DNA from 2 places in the Kitasatospora sp. NPDC043950 genome. Region 2 is predicted to be linked to the other one. Evidence: riboswitches for the same ligand, from Rfam matches in the RefSeq annotation. Region 2 holds a riboswitch; the other holds the start of a gene.
What was found. A riboswitch is a leader RNA that binds a small molecule or an ion and turns the genes downstream of it on or off. The one in region 2 is predicted to bind magnesium.

Region 1 (7,156 bases), on a different contig from region 2:
GAACGCGGCGAGGGCGCTCAGTGAGGCGGTGGCGGAGAGTCCGGCGGCACCGGCCAGGGCGAAGCCGAGGAAGACCACGTTGCCGGTCATGTTGGCGACGAAGACGTGGCCGAGCCGGAGGTAGCTGACCGCGTCCACCAGTCCGGTGACGACGGTGAGCACCAGCAGCATCGGCACCAGCGGCCCGTGCCTGGGGTCGGGGGTGAACATCGGGACCTCCTGGTCGGCCTCGTGACGGTGCCTCCGTTCTACCTCCCCCGGGCCGCCTACTAGGCGAGCGCGGGGCGGCTCGGGTCGTCGGGTTCGTCGTCGAGGTGCCAGTGCAGGTCGCGGACGCCGGGTTCGAGGGAGAGCCGGCTGACGACCTGTTCGAGGGCCGGGGCGACCTGCCCGGTGATGGCCACGGTGGCGCGCAGGCTGGTGGCGTCGCCGCTGTCGGTACGGCGGGCGCGCAGGCCGGTAGGGGCGAGGCCGGAGGCGGACAGGGCCTGGAGCAGCAGGGCCCGGATGTGGGTCTCGGCCTTGCGCTCGCATTCCAGGTGGACGGTGGCGCGGACGGTGGAGTCGGGGTCGCTGCCGGACTGCGGGGCGCGGTCGAGCATCCGGCCGGCCGGGCGCAGGATCAGGTGGACGGCGAGGACGCCGAGCGTACCGAGGACGGCGAATTCGAGCTTCCCGGCGGCGGCGAGCACCCCGACGGCGGCCGAACACCACAGCGTGGCGGCGGTGTTGAGGCCGCGGACGCCGGCGCCGTCGCGCAGGATGACGCCACCGCCGAGGAAGCCGATGCCGGAGACGACGTAGGAGGCGACCCGGGTGGGGCTGGCGGCGTCGCCGACGGCCTCGCTGTACAACACGAACAGGGTGGCGCCGGCGGCGACCAGGGCGTTGGTGCGCAGGCCGGCCATCCTGGCCCGCCACTGGCGTTCGACGCCGATGAGCGCGCCGCAGGCGACCCCGGTGGCGAGCCGGACGAGGAAGTCGGCGGTGGTCAGGGTGTGCACGACGGCACCTCCTTCACTGGGAGAGCTGGCAGAGCTGGGAGAGCGGGAAGGGCTGCGAGACCTGGGAGACGGACGGACGGGTGGCGGGCCGCTGCCCACCACCCGCCCGTTCGGGCTGCGGTCTGCGGCTCAGTGGTTGAGCGCGGTCTGGACGATCTTGATGATGACCATCACCATCGCGACCAGGAGGTAGGCGCGCAGGGCGCCCATGCCGACCTTGCGGGCGGTGGACATGACCGGCTTGCCGAGGGTCTCCAGCGGGGGCATCCGCCATTCCTCGCGGCCGGTGCGGTCGATCGGGTCCTCCTTGGTGGCGGTGCGGCCGAAGGTGAAGAAGTACCCGGCGACCAGCACACCGGCCACGCCGCAGCCGGCCATGATCCACAGGATGGCCTGCGAGCTGATGTCGGGCCAGACCACGGCGGCGGTCAGGATCAGCGACAGCATCACCAGGACCCCGACCACGGCGGAGGTGAAGGCGTTGGTCTTGGGCCCGTTGACCCACGGCCCCAGGACGGCCTTGTCGTTGCAGAGCAGCAGCAGGAACACCGTCGCCGAGGGCAGCAGCACACCCGCCAGCACCTGGACGAACTGCGTCATCAGGCCCTGGGTGTAGCCGGTGGACAGCAGCGTGATCGCGGCCGCCACGACCACCAGGCCGGCGTAGATCGCGTAGAAGCCCTTGGCGCCCTTGACGCCCCGGTGCAGCGAGTGCCTGATGCCGAACACGTCGCCGATCGCGTAGGCGGTGGAGAGGGAGACGGCGAAGGCGCCGATGATCGAGGCGTCCAGCAGCGCGATGGCGAACAGCACGCCCACCACGTGTCCGGCCTTGTCCTCAAGGCCCTTGGCGACGGCGGCCGCGTCGGAGAACTGGCCGAAGCCGTCGGTGCCGGCGAAGGCCGCGGCGGTGAAGCCCATCATCGCGGCGGCGCCGATGATGACGATGGCGATCCCGATCCACAGGTCGACCTTCTCGTACTTCATGAACCGCGGCGTGATCCGCTTGTCGATGACGTACGACTGCTGGAAGAAGAGCTGCCACGGGGCGACGGTGGTGCCCACGATGGAGACGATCACCAGCATCACGGCCGCCAGCTGGCCCGAGCCGCCCGGCATGCTGGGCACCACGAAGTCGTGCGCCATCTGCGAGGTCTTCGGGTGGACCATGAAGTAGATCGGCACCAGCAGCAGCGAGCCCACGCACAGCGTGACCGCGACGCGCTCGAAACGCTGGAACGAGCCGGTGAACGCCGAGGCGATGATGATCACGGCGGCCAGCACCACCGAGGCGACCTTCGGCAGCCCGAGGTATCCGGCCGCCAGGGTGACACCGATGAACTCGGTGACCAGCGTCAGCGCGTTCAGTAGGAACAGGTCGATGACGCTGAACGCGCCCCAGAACTTCCCGAAGCGCTCCAGGATCAGCCGGGCGTGGCCGACACCGGTGACAGCGCCCAGGCGCAGCACCATCTCCTGGTTCACGTACAGCACCGGGACCAGCATCAGCAGCGTCCACAGCAGCTGTGTGCCGTAGTTCTGCCCCGCCTGCCCGTACGTCGAGAAGGCGCCCGCGTCGTTGTCGCCGACCATCACGATCAGGCCGGGGCCCACGATGGCGAGCAGGGTCTTGAGTCTTGCGGACAGGCCGTGGCGCGGCGTGGTGTCGTCGAGCCGGATGGTGCCGAGCGCACCCTTGATGTCGCCGACGTGGGCGTCGTCGAGCACGGCGGTGCGGGTGGTGGTGGGGACCTTCGGGTCCAGCATCACGTTGGTCATGGCAGGGCCTCCCTGCCCCCTTCCTTGAGGGGGCGACAGGGGGCACGCAGCAGCGATCCTCCCTGCGAGAGCGCACGGCGTCGGACCGCACGGCGGCGCTGAGCGGCGGCGGCCGTGAGGGCATGACGGAGCGTCAGACGTCGTACGTCGGGGCGCGGTTGAGCGCATGACGCAGCGTCAGGTGAACGCGCGCAGGGAAGGTTGTTACCGCGTGCCAGAGGTGATCGAGAGCATGCGGGGGCAGGGGCGACTATGGCCCGGACTATCGCAGTCCATGTCTCTCGCCTCCTCCCGGTCGGGGGCGCACGTCTGTGCACCGCATCGCGACACGGCAAGGAGCGGACCGGCCCCACGGGACCGGCACACCCCAACTCGTCAGAGCTTTGGCACTCCACGGCGTGTCCAGCCCGATCGGCCGGAAGCCACTTGGGGTCAACCCTTAACTCGGGAAGACCTGTCCTGAACCTGGGCGTCTCTCGACGTCGTCGGGTCAGTGGCCTGTGTCCGTGAAGACGCCTCACCGAACGAGGTGCCTTTCAAATCTCGTCAAGCATAAACCCTCCCCTTCACCCGGATAGCGGCGTTTCGACCGAACTTCGACAGCTTTGTAGAAGCTTGACCAAACCCACCCCTCGACGTGCACCCCCGTCCGGCATATATAGTTCACCGACATATGCAGCTCAACAGCTCACGAGGGGGAAGTGTGTCCCACAGCGATCCGACCCGATCCGCACCCGTCCTGCACCTGGCCAACGTCACCCGGGTGCACGGCCGGGGCGCCGCCGAGGTACACGCCCTGCGCGGCGTCGAACTGGCCGTCCACCCCGGCGAGTTCGTCGCCGTCATGGGCCCGTCCGGCTCCGGGAAGTCCACCCTGCTGACCCTGGCCGGCGGACTCGACGCGCCCAGCGAGGGCGAGATCCTGGTCGAGGGCGTGGCCCTCGGCGGCCTCAGCCGCGGCCGGCTCGCCGACCTTCGGCGGCGCTCCATCGGGTACGTCTTCCAGGACTACAACCTGATCCCCGCCCTCACCGCCGCCGAGAACATCTCGCTGCCCCGCGAACTCGACGGAGTCTCCGGACGCACCGCCCGCCGCGAGGCGCTCGCCGCCCTGGAGGAGCTCGGCATCGGGGAACTCGCCGACCGCTTCCCCGACGACATGTCCGGCGGCCAGCAGCAGCGCGTCGCCATCGCCCGCGCGCTGATCGGCGAGCGCCGCCTCGTCCTCGCCGACGAACCGACCGGCGCCCTCGACTCCGCCACCGGCGAGGCCGTGCTCGCCGTGCTGCGCGCCCGCTGCGACGCCGGGGCCGCCGCGATGATGGTCACCCACGAGGCCGCGCACGCCAGTTGGGCGGACCGGGTGGTCCATCTGAAGGACGGCGCGGTCGCCTCCGAGAGCCACGGGCGGCGCACCGGCAAGCGCCGGCTGACCGCCGAGCCGCTCAGCGCCCCGGCCGACGGCTACGGCCACGCGGCCGACGGGGCCGGGCACTCGGCCACCGGCACCGGGCACGCGGTCGGCGACTTCGGCCACGCGGCCGACGGCTACGGCGAGGTGGCCCGATGAGACTCGGCGCCTGGAAGGTCGCCCTGCGCATCGCCCGCCGCGACGCGCTGCGCGCCAAGGGCCGCAGCGCCCTGATCGTCGCCATGATCGCGCTGCCCGTCCTCGGCGTCACCGGCGCCGACGTCGTCCACCGCAGCGGGCAGCTCACCCCGGCCGAACGGGTCGAACGGGTGCTGGGCGGGGCGGACGCCCTCGTCACCTCGCTCGCCCCCGGCCGGGCCGTCGAGCAGGCCCCGGTCGCCGAGGACGGCGCCTTCGCGGCCCAGCCCCGCCCCGGACAACCGCCCACGGCCGAGCAGCAGAAGGCCGCCGGCACCGACCCGGTCACCCTGGTCACCGGGCTGCTGCCGCCGGGCAGCGTGCTCACCTCCGCCCGGCAGGGCCCGGAGACCGGCGCGACCTCCCCCGAAGGCCTGGTCCGCACCCTCACCACCGAGGCCGACCTCACCGACCCGCTCTGGCACGGCCGGCTCAACCTGGTCGACGGCCACGCCCCGGGCGGCCCGCGCGAACTGGCCGCCACCCGGGCCTTCCTCGACAACGCCGGGCTGGCCGTCGGCGGCACCACCACCTTTCCGGGCCTGGAGCGGACCACCTTCACCATCACCGGCGTCGTCGAGCACCCGGACGACCTCCGCCGGGTCGAACTCGTCGCCCAGTCGGGCGCGTTGCTGAGCCAGCTCGCCGCCGCCACGCCTCCCGGCAGCCCGGCCGCGGCACCGCCGGAGCCCGAACGCGGCGCCTGGCTGGTCCGGCTCCCCGCCGGGGCCACCCTCGACTGGGCCAAGGTCCAGGAGTTCAACGCCCACGGCTACACCCTCACCGCCCGCTCGGTCGCGCTCGCCCCGCCGCCGCGCGCCGCCGTCCCCTACTACCGGGACGCCTACCGCTCCTTCGGCCCCTCCGCCGACGACAACACCAAGGTCGTGGTGGCCACCGTCACCGGCATGGGCCTGCTGGAGGTCGCCCTGCTCGCCGGCCCCGCCTTCGCGGTCGGCGCCCGCCGCTCCCGCCGCCAGCTCGCGCTGCTCGGCGCCGCCGGCGGCCGGCGGACGCACGTCGGCGCGGTGGTGCTCGGCGGCGCCCTCGTCCTCGGCGCGGCCGGGGCCGTGGTCGGCGTGGTCCTCGGCGGCGGCCTCGTCGCCGGGCTGCGCCCGTGGATCGAACGGGCCGGCGGCGCCCGCTTCGGACACTTCGCCCTGCCGCCACTGGACCTGCTCGCGATCGGCGGGATCGGCCTGCTCACGGCGCTCCTCGCGGCCGCGCTGCCCGCCCGGCAAGCCGCCCGCCGCAGCGTCACCGCCGGACTCACCGACCGGGACACCGTCCAGGCCCCGAACCGCTGGGTCACCGTGCTCGGTGTGCTGCTGCTCGCCGCCGGCGCCGCCCTGGCCCTGTACGGCGCGAGCGCGCTGCAACACGGCGGCGTGCCCGTCGTCAGCACCTACGACACCCGCACGCTGACCGTGCTCGGCGGCTCCGTCATCGCCGAACTCGGCCTGCTCGCCTGCACCCCCGCACTCGTCGCCCTGCTCGGCCGGCTCGCCAGGCGGCTGCCGCTCGGCCCCCGACTCGCCCTGCGCGACTCCGCCCGGCACCGCTCGCGTACCGCGCCGGCCGTCGCCGCCGTGATGGCCGCCGTGGCCGGGGCCGTCGCCATCGGCGTCTACAGCACCAGCACCGACGCCGAGAACCGCCGCGACTACCGGCCGCAGGCCCCGTACGGCGCCGTGCAGCTCCTCTCCACCGTCGACGGACCGCAACTCGACGGCCTGCGCGCCGAGGTGGGCAAGCAGCTGACCGACCTGGGGCCGCGCGCCGACCTCGGCGAAGCGGTGTACCAGTTCTGTGCCAACTGCTCCAGCACCGTCCAGCTCAAGGGCACCGTGAACTGGCGCACCGCGTCCGGCCCGCCGCACCTGGCCTCCGGGGACGCCGCCATGCTCCGCACCCAGTTCGGCATCCACGACCCGGCCGCCGAACAGGCCCTGGCCGCCGGGAAGATCCTGGTCTTCGACCGCGCCTTCCTCGCCGGCGACGGCCGGGCGGTGCTCCAGCTGCGCGGCAGCTCCGGCGCGCCGCTCCAGCCCGGCGAGGTCCCCAAGCCCGACCTTCAGGAAATCCCGGCCGACGCCGTCCTGGTCGAGAACCCGACCGCCGCCCGCTTCGCCCAGGGCCTGATCCTGCCCTCGGCGCTGCCCAAGCTCCTGCCCGGGCTCACCGCGAAGCCCACCGGCTCGATCTGGGTGCCCGCCACCCCGCCCGACCGCAAGGCCCAGCAGCGCACCGAGGCCGCCGTCGTCCGGCTCGACCGGGCCGCCCAGCTGGAGGTCGAGCGCGGCTTCCAGCCCCGCGGCGACGCCCTCACCCTGGCCCTCAGCGGCTTCGCCGGACTGGTCGTCCTCGGCGCCGCCGGCATCGCCACCGGCCTGGCCGCCGCCGACTCCCGCCAGGACCAGGCCACCCTGGCCGCCGTCGGCGCACCACCGCGGATCCGCCGCACCATGGCGGGACTGCAGTGCGCGATGATCGCCCTGCTCGGGGCGCTGCTCGGGGCGGTCAACGGCTTCGTCCCCGCGGTGGGCCTGCTGAAGTCCCGGGCGAGCGGGTTCGGCGGCCACCCGGCCCTGATCACCGCCCCCTGGGGCCAGCTGCTGCTGGTCGTCCTGGTGCTCCCGGTGCTGGCGGGGCTGCTCGCCGCCCTGCTGACCCGCTCCCGCATCCCGATGGGGCGGCGGCTGTCCTGACCCCTGGCGCACGCCGGTGCCCGCCCCCCATTCCGGAGGGCGGGCTTCGGCGTGCG
Region 2 (7,156 bases):
TGTCGCCGGTGTCCGGCCGGCCCCAGACCGTCTCCATCAGCTGGCGGCGGGAGTGGACCCGCAGCGGGTTGTCGACCAGGTGCGCGAGCAGCTCGAACTCCAGGTAGGGGAGGGTCAGTTGCTGCCCGTCGACGGTGACGGTGCGCTGTTCGGGGTCCACCACCAGGCCGGTGTCCGGGTCGACGGCGGGCCGGGGGGCCGGGGCGGGGCGCGGACGCCGGGGCGGGGCGGCGGCGGTGTGGTCCGAGAAGATGGCTTCGAGCCTGGGGTAGCGCACGGCCATGGCGGATGCTCCTTCGGCGGGTCGGTGCGGAGTCGGTGCGGATCTGTACGAATCGGGACGGGCCGGTCAGCGGGCGGGGTGCCAGGGGTGCCAGGAGGCTTCCAGTCGGGCGGTGCTGTCCGGGGCCGTGACGGTCCGCCAGCTGGCCCGCAGCCGGGCGGGGCGGTCGGCGGAGGCGGCGGCCGGTGCCGGGGCCTGGGTCGTGACGGCGTGCAGGACGGGGCTGTCCAGCGGGCTCTCCGCCAGGCGTCGGCCCACGGCGGCGAGCGCGGCGCGCAGGCGGCCGCGGCCGGCGGACGGGAGGGAGGGGTGGAACGCGGCGACGATGGACATGGCAGGTCACCTCCGTGACGGGGCGGCGGGTGGAGGGGGTGCGCGAGGGCGCGGGTGGTGCGGTCGGCGGGGCGTCAGCCGTGCGGCCGGTGGCGGGCGGCGGCGCGGCTGAGGCGGCGCGCGGCGGCCGGCGGGAGGTCCGCGAAGTCGGCGAGCCAGTCCGGGCGGTGGCCCTGGCGGGCCAGCAGGTAGGTCAGGTGCACGCGCGGCTCGTACGCGGAGGCCCGGGTGTTGGGTGTGCCGGAGTGCGGGCAGGCGCCGGGGTCGTCGAGGCGGTAGTCCCTCTCGACGCCGTCGTGCAGGGCGAGGCGGACGCGCGGGCAGTGGTGGTGAAGGGCGGTGCGCATGGCCGTACTTCCTTCCTTCCCCGGGTGCGGGGCGGTCGAGGTTTCCGGGTCGGGGCCGGGGCGGCGGCACTGTCGGGCGCCGCCCCGGCGGCGGCTCAGTGGTTGAGCGCGGTCTGGACGATCTTGATGATGACCATCACCATCGCGACCAGGAGGTAGGCGCGCAGGGCGCCCATGCCGACCTTGCGGGCGGTGGACATGACCGGCTTGCCGAGGGTCTCCAGCGGGGGCATCCGCCACTCCTCGCGGCCGGTGCGGTCGATCGGGTCCTCCTTGGTGGCGGTGCGGCCGAAGGTGAAGAAGTACCCGGCGACCAGCACGCCCGCCACGCCGCAGCCGGCCATGATCCACAGGATGGCCTGCGAGCTGATGTCGGGCCAGACCACGGCGGCGGTCAGGATCAGCGACAGCATCACCAGGACCCCGACCACGGCGGAGGTGAAGGCGTTGGTCTTGGGCCCGTTGACCCACGGCCCCAGGACGGCCTTGTCGTTGCAGAGCAGCAGCAGGAACACCGTCGCCGAGGGCAGCAGCACACCCGCCAGCACCTGGACGAACTGCGTCATCAGGCCCTGGGTGTAGCCGGTGGACAGCAGCGTGATCGCGGCCGCCGCGACCACCAGGCCCGCGTAGATCGCGTAGAAGCCCCTGGCGCCCTTGACGCCCCGGTGCAGCGAGTGCCTGATGCCGAACACGTCGCCGATCGCGTAGGCGGTCGACAGCGACACGGCGAAGGCGCCGATGATCGAGGCGTCCAGCAGGGCGATGGCGAACAGCACGCCCACCACGTGCCCGGCCTTGTCCTCAAGGCCCTTGGCGACGGCGGCCGCGTCGGAGAACTGGCCGAAGCCGTCGGTGCCGGCGAAGGCCGCGGCGGTGAAGCCCATCATCGCGGCGGCGCCGATGATGACGATGGCGATCCCGATCCACAGGTCGACCTTCTCGTACTTCATGAACCGCGGCGTGATCCGCTTGTCGATGACGTACGACTGCTGGAAGAACAGCTGCCACGGGGCGACGGTGGTGCCCACGATGGAGACGATCACCAGCATCACGGCCGCCAGCTGGCCCGAGCCGCCCGGCATGCCGGGCACCACGAAGTCGTGCGCCATCTGCGAGGTCTTCGGGTGGACCATGAAGTAGATCGGCACCAGCAGCAGCGAGCCCACGCACAGCGTGACCGCGACGCGCTCGAAGCGCTGGAACGAGCCGGTGAACGCCGAGGCGATGATCACCACTGCCGCCAGCACCACCGCGGCCACCTTCGGCAGCCCGAGGTATCCGGCCGCCAGGGTGACGCCGATGAACTCGGTGACCAGCGTCAGCGCGTTCAGCAGGAACAGGTCGATGACGCTGAACGCGCCCCAGAACTTCCCGAAGCGCTCCAGGATCAGCCGGGCGTGGCCGACACCGGTGACAGCGCCCAGGCGCAGCACCATCTCCTGGTTCACGTACAGCACCGGGACCAGCATCAGCAGCGTCCACAGCAACTGCGTGCCGTAGTTCTGCCCCGCCTGCCCGTACGTCGAGAAGGCGCCCGCGTCGTTGTCGCCGACCATCACGATCAGGCCGGGGCCCACGATGGCGAGCAGGGTCTTGAGTCTTGCGGACAGGCCGCGGCGCGGCGTGGTGTCGTCGAGCCGGATGGTGCCGAGCGCACCCTTGATGTCGCCGACGTGGGCGTCGTCCAGTACCGCTGAACGCGGGGCGGGGACCTTGGAGTTGAGCGTGGCGTTGGTGGTCATGACGATCCTCCCGTGGGCCCCGGGGCAGGCGGGGCGATCGGGGGCGCACGGCGGCGATCCCCCTGCGGACGGGCGCGGCGCATCGCCACCCGGCGGTGCGGGCCCGTTCGGGCACGGCGAAGCCGGGTGTTGAGGTGATGTACCGTCAGAAATGTTCGCAGGGAGGGTCGTTACCGCGTGCCGGGAGTGTGCGAGGACAGGCGGGGGTAGGGGCAACTGTGGCCCGGACTACTGCAATCCATGTCTCTCGCCTCCTCCCGGTCGACGCACCCCGTGGTGCGTGTGATCGACGCGGCAAGGAGTTCGCCGGCGCGCGAAGCGACCGCCGGTTCACCCCAACTCGTCAGAGCTTTGGCACTCCACGGCGTGTCCAGCCCGGTCGGGCCGGAAGCCACTTCGGATCAACCCTTAGGTCGGGAAGATCTGTCCTAACCCTGGGCGTCTCTCGACGTCGTCGGATCAGTGGCCTGTGTCCGTGAAGAAGCCTCACCGAACGAGGTGCCTTCTTCAAACCTCCAGAAGCATAGACCGCGCGGAGGCCGATACTTGCGTACTTGGTAGAACCTTTACCTTCTGTCTCCGGTCGTCCCGGCCGAGGCGCGGCGAGGGGTGGCGGGGGGCGGCGGGGCGGATCGGGTGACGTGGGGTTTTGCCGCCGGGCCGCCACGGAACGACTTCCCACCGCATCGGCAGCAGCACCAGGTTGCGCCCGAATCCGAGGGGTGGCATGGCGTCCGCAGGCTCCCAGGGTGGTCCCCGGCAGGCGCGGGCCCTCGTGCTCGCCCGCCACGCGAAGCTGTGGCTCGTCCCGAGCATCCTGTGCGGCCTGCTGGCCGTGGTGCTCTCGCTGCTCTACATGGGCGGCATCCTCAACCCGACCGGGCACCTGCACCGGCTCCCGATCGCCCTGGTGAACGCGGATCAGGGCCCGCCGCCGCCGGGCCGGGCGGAGACCCTGGGCGCGCGGCTCAGCCGGGAGATCGTCGCCGGGACGCCCGGCAGCACCGTCGACTGGCGCCAGGTCGACCAGGCCGAGGCGATGGACCAGCTCTCCACCGGGAAGGTCTACGGCGCGCTGCTCGTCCCGCAGGCGTTCACCGCCGACGTGGCGGCACTGACCACCGGCCGGGCCACCGAACGGCCCACCCTGACGGTGCTCACCAACCCCGGCCTCGGCAGCCTCGGCTCCTCGCTGGCCTCCCAGATCACCCAGTCCGCCGCCCACCAGGCCTCGCTGGCGCTCGGCAAGGAGCTGACCGCGGCCGCGCCGCCGTCCGGTTCCGCCGGCTCCGGCTCCGGCACGGGCACCAGCGCCACCGCGCGGCTGCTGCTCGCCGACCCGCTCGCCGTCACCACCCGGGTCGGCCACCCGATCGGCGCCCACAGCGGGCTCGGCCTGAGCGCCTTCTACTACACCCTGCTGGCCGTGCTGACCGGCTTCATCGGCGGCAACATCATCCACAACGGCGTCGACACCGCGCTTGGCTACAGCGACAGCGAGCTCGGCCCCTGGCACACCCGGCGCCCGACCGTCCCGATCACCCGCACCCAGACTCTGCTGCTGAAGATGGTCATGACGGCCGGCATCATGCTGCTCACCACCACCCTGGTGATGCTCTGCTCGGTCACCGTCCTCGGCATGGACGCCCCGCACCAGGCGCTGCTCTGGGTCTTCGCCTACTGCGCCAGCCTCGCCGTCGGCCTCGGGGTCCAGGCGATCAACGCGGCGTTCGGCGGGATCGGGCAGCTGGTGTCCATGTTCGTCTTCATCGCGCTGGCGCTGCCCTCCTCGGGGGCGACCATCCCGCTCCAGGCGGTGCCCGGCTTCTACCGCTTCCTCAGCGTCTTCGAGCCGATGCGCCAGCTCAGCGACGGCATCCGGGCGATCCTGTTCTTCGACGCCCGGGCGGACGCGGGCCTGGCCCGGGGCTGGACCATGATCGCGGTCGGCGTGCTGCTCGCCCTGGCCTTCGGCTTCGGGATGACCCGGTACTACGACCGCAAGGGCCTGCACCGCTGGACGCCGCAGCCGTCGGAGTAGGCGTTCAGGAGTGGGCGTTCAGGAGTGGGCGTTCAGGAGTGGGCGCCGTCCTCGGTTCCTACGCCTTGGTGACGGTGACCTTGAGGTGCTTCATGATCGGCTGGTCGCTCTGGGTGCTGTGGTCGGCGATCGCGCACAGCACGTTCATCTCGGGCATGTAGCCCGCCGCGCAGCCGCGCGGGATGTCGTACGGGATCGCGAGGTAGCCGTTCAGGGTGCGGGTGCTGCCGTCCTTCGCGGTGCTGGTGATGTCGACCGGATCGAACTCGGCGATGCCGCGCTCGCGCATGTCGTCGGTGTTCAGGAAGACCAGCGTGCGCAGGTTCCGCACGCCCCGGTAGCGGTCGTTGTCGGAGTAGATCGTGGTGTTCCACTGGTCGTGGGAGCGCATGGTGCCCAGCGCCAGGGTGCCCGGGGCGGGGACGACGTCGGGCAGCGGGGCGGTGGAGAACTCGGCCCGCCCGGAGGGGGTGAGGAAGACCAGTTCGCGGGCCGGCTGCTTGATCCGGAACCCGAGGGGCAGCCGCACCCGGCGGTTGAAGTCCTCGAAGCCGTCCAGGGCCCGGGACATGGTGTCGCGGATGCGGTCGTAGTCCTCGATGTACCACTCCCACGGTGTCCCGCTGTCCGGCAGCGCCGCGCGGGCCATCCCGGCGACGATGGCGGGCTCGGACAGCAGGTGCGGGGAGGCCGGGCGCTTCATGCCGACGGACAGGTGCACCATGCTCATCGAGTCCTCGACCGAGGTGCTCTGCACCCCGCCGCGCTGGTGGTCCTTCTCGGTGCGGCCCAGGCACGGCAGGATCAGCGCCCGGCGGCCGTGCACCAGGTGGCTGCGGTTCAGCTTGGTGCTCACCTGGACGGTCAACTCGCAGCCGCGCAGCGCCTCGTGGGTGTAGGGCGTGTCGGGCGCGGCGAGCGCGAAGTTGCCGCCCATGGCGACGAAGACCGTCACCTCGCCGCGCCGCATCGCCTCGATGGCGGAGACGGTGTCCAGGCCGTGCGCGCGTGGCGGGTCGATCCCGCAGGCCTCGGCGAGGCGGTCCAGGAACTCGGGTGAGGGGCGGTGGTCGATGCCGCAGGTGCGGTTGCCCTGGACGTTGCTGTGCCCGCGCACCGGCGACGGGCCGGCGCCCTCGCGGCCCAGGTTGCCGCGCAGCAGCAGGAGGTTGACGATCTCCCGCACGGTGTCCACGCCGTGCTCGTGCTGGGTGACGCCCAGGCACCAGCTGACGATGGAGCGGTCGGCGTCGCGGTAGACCCGGGCGGCCTTGAGGACCTCGGCCCGGTCGAGCCCGCTCTGCCGCTCGATCTCCTCCCAGGGGGTGGCCCCGCACAGCGCGCGGTAGGCCTCGAACCCGGTGGTGTGGCGCTCGATGAACTGCCGGTCCAGGGCCCGGGGGTCGGCCGTGGCCTGCTCCAGGATCGCCTTGGCCATGCCGCGCACCAGTGCCATGTCGCCGCCGATGCGCGGTTGGAGGTTCAGGGTGCTGGTCTTCGTGGACTTGAACAGCGCCATGTCCACGAAGTCGTGCGGGACGATGGTGCGGGTGGCGGCCGCCTCGATCAGCGGGTTGATGTGCACGATCTGCGCGCCGCGACGGTGCGCGTCGGCGAGGGCGGTGAGCATCCGGGGCGCGTTGGAGGCGGCGTTGACGCCCATGATGAACAGCGCGTCGGTGACCTCCCAGTCCTTGAGGTCGACCGTGCCCTTCCCGGTGCCCAGCGAGGCCTGGAGGGCGCGTCCGCTGGCCTCGTGGCACATGTTGGAGCAGTCCGGCAGGTTGTTGGTGCCCAGTTCGCGGGCCATCAGCTGGTAGAGGAAGGTGGCCTCGTTGCCGAGCCGACCGGAGGTGTAGAAGGCGGCCCGGTTCGGGTCGTCCAGCTCGCGCAGGGTGCGGCCGACCAGCTCGAAGGCGTCCTTCCAGCTGATCGGGACGTAGTGGTCCGAGGCGGCGTCGTACACCATCGGCTCGGTGAGGCGGCCCTGGTCCTCCAGCGCGAAGTCGCTCCACCCGGACAGCTCGGTCACCGAGTGGGCGGCGAAGAACTCGCGGCCGACCCGCTTGCGGGTCATCTCCCAGGTGACGTGCTTGATGCCGTTCTCGCAGATGTCCAGGTGCAGGCCCTTGGTGTCGTCCGGCCAGGCGCACCCGGGGCAGTCGAACCCGGTGTTCTCGTGGTTCATCCGCATGATCGCCCGGGGCCCGTCCACGTACGCGCCCTCCTTCACCAGGAAGCGCGTCACGCTCTTCGCGGCACCCCAGCCGGCGGCCGGGTGGTGGTACGGCGCGAACTGCGGCGGCCCGACGGGGTCGGGGCCCACGGCCGGCTCGTCCCGGGCGGGGCGGTTCCGGGCGGCGTGGTTCTGCGCGGGGTCCTGCGCGGAGTCGTCCCGCGCGCGGCC

Region 1: linked by a shared signal. The riboswitch ahead of AC07BF_RS17365 (NRAMP family divalent metal transporter) and the one ahead of AC07BF_RS01630 (NRAMP family divalent metal transporter) in region 2 are both predicted to bind magnesium.

The regions. Positions count from the first base shown of each region.
Region 1 covers NZ_JBWKER010000023.1:59,401-66,556, reverse strand. Annotated here, with positions in the region: gene AC07BF_RS17375 (YoaK family protein) at 1-210, opposite strand, end outside; gene AC07BF_RS17370 (MgtC/SapB family protein) at 270-1,004, opposite strand; gene AC07BF_RS17365 (NRAMP family divalent metal transporter) at 1,134-2,783, opposite strand; M-box (ykoK) riboswitch at 3,143-3,319, opposite strand; gene AC07BF_RS17360 (ABC transporter ATP-binding protein) at 3,457-4,353, shown strand; gene AC07BF_RS17355 (FtsX-like permease family protein) at 4,350-7,100, shown strand.
Region 2 covers NZ_JBWKER010000002.1:95,871-103,026, reverse strand. Annotated here, with positions in the region: gene AC07BF_RS01645 (winged helix-turn-helix domain-containing protein) at 1-283, opposite strand, end outside; gene AC07BF_RS01640 (hypothetical protein) at 350-616, opposite strand; gene AC07BF_RS01635 (hypothetical protein) at 691-963, opposite strand; gene AC07BF_RS01630 (NRAMP family divalent metal transporter) at 1,059-2,708, opposite strand; M-box (ykoK) riboswitch at 3,036-3,213, opposite strand; gene AC07BF_RS01625 (YhgE/Pip domain-containing protein) at 3,436-4,749, shown strand; gene AC07BF_RS01620 (FdhF/YdeP family oxidoreductase) at 4,808-7,075, opposite strand.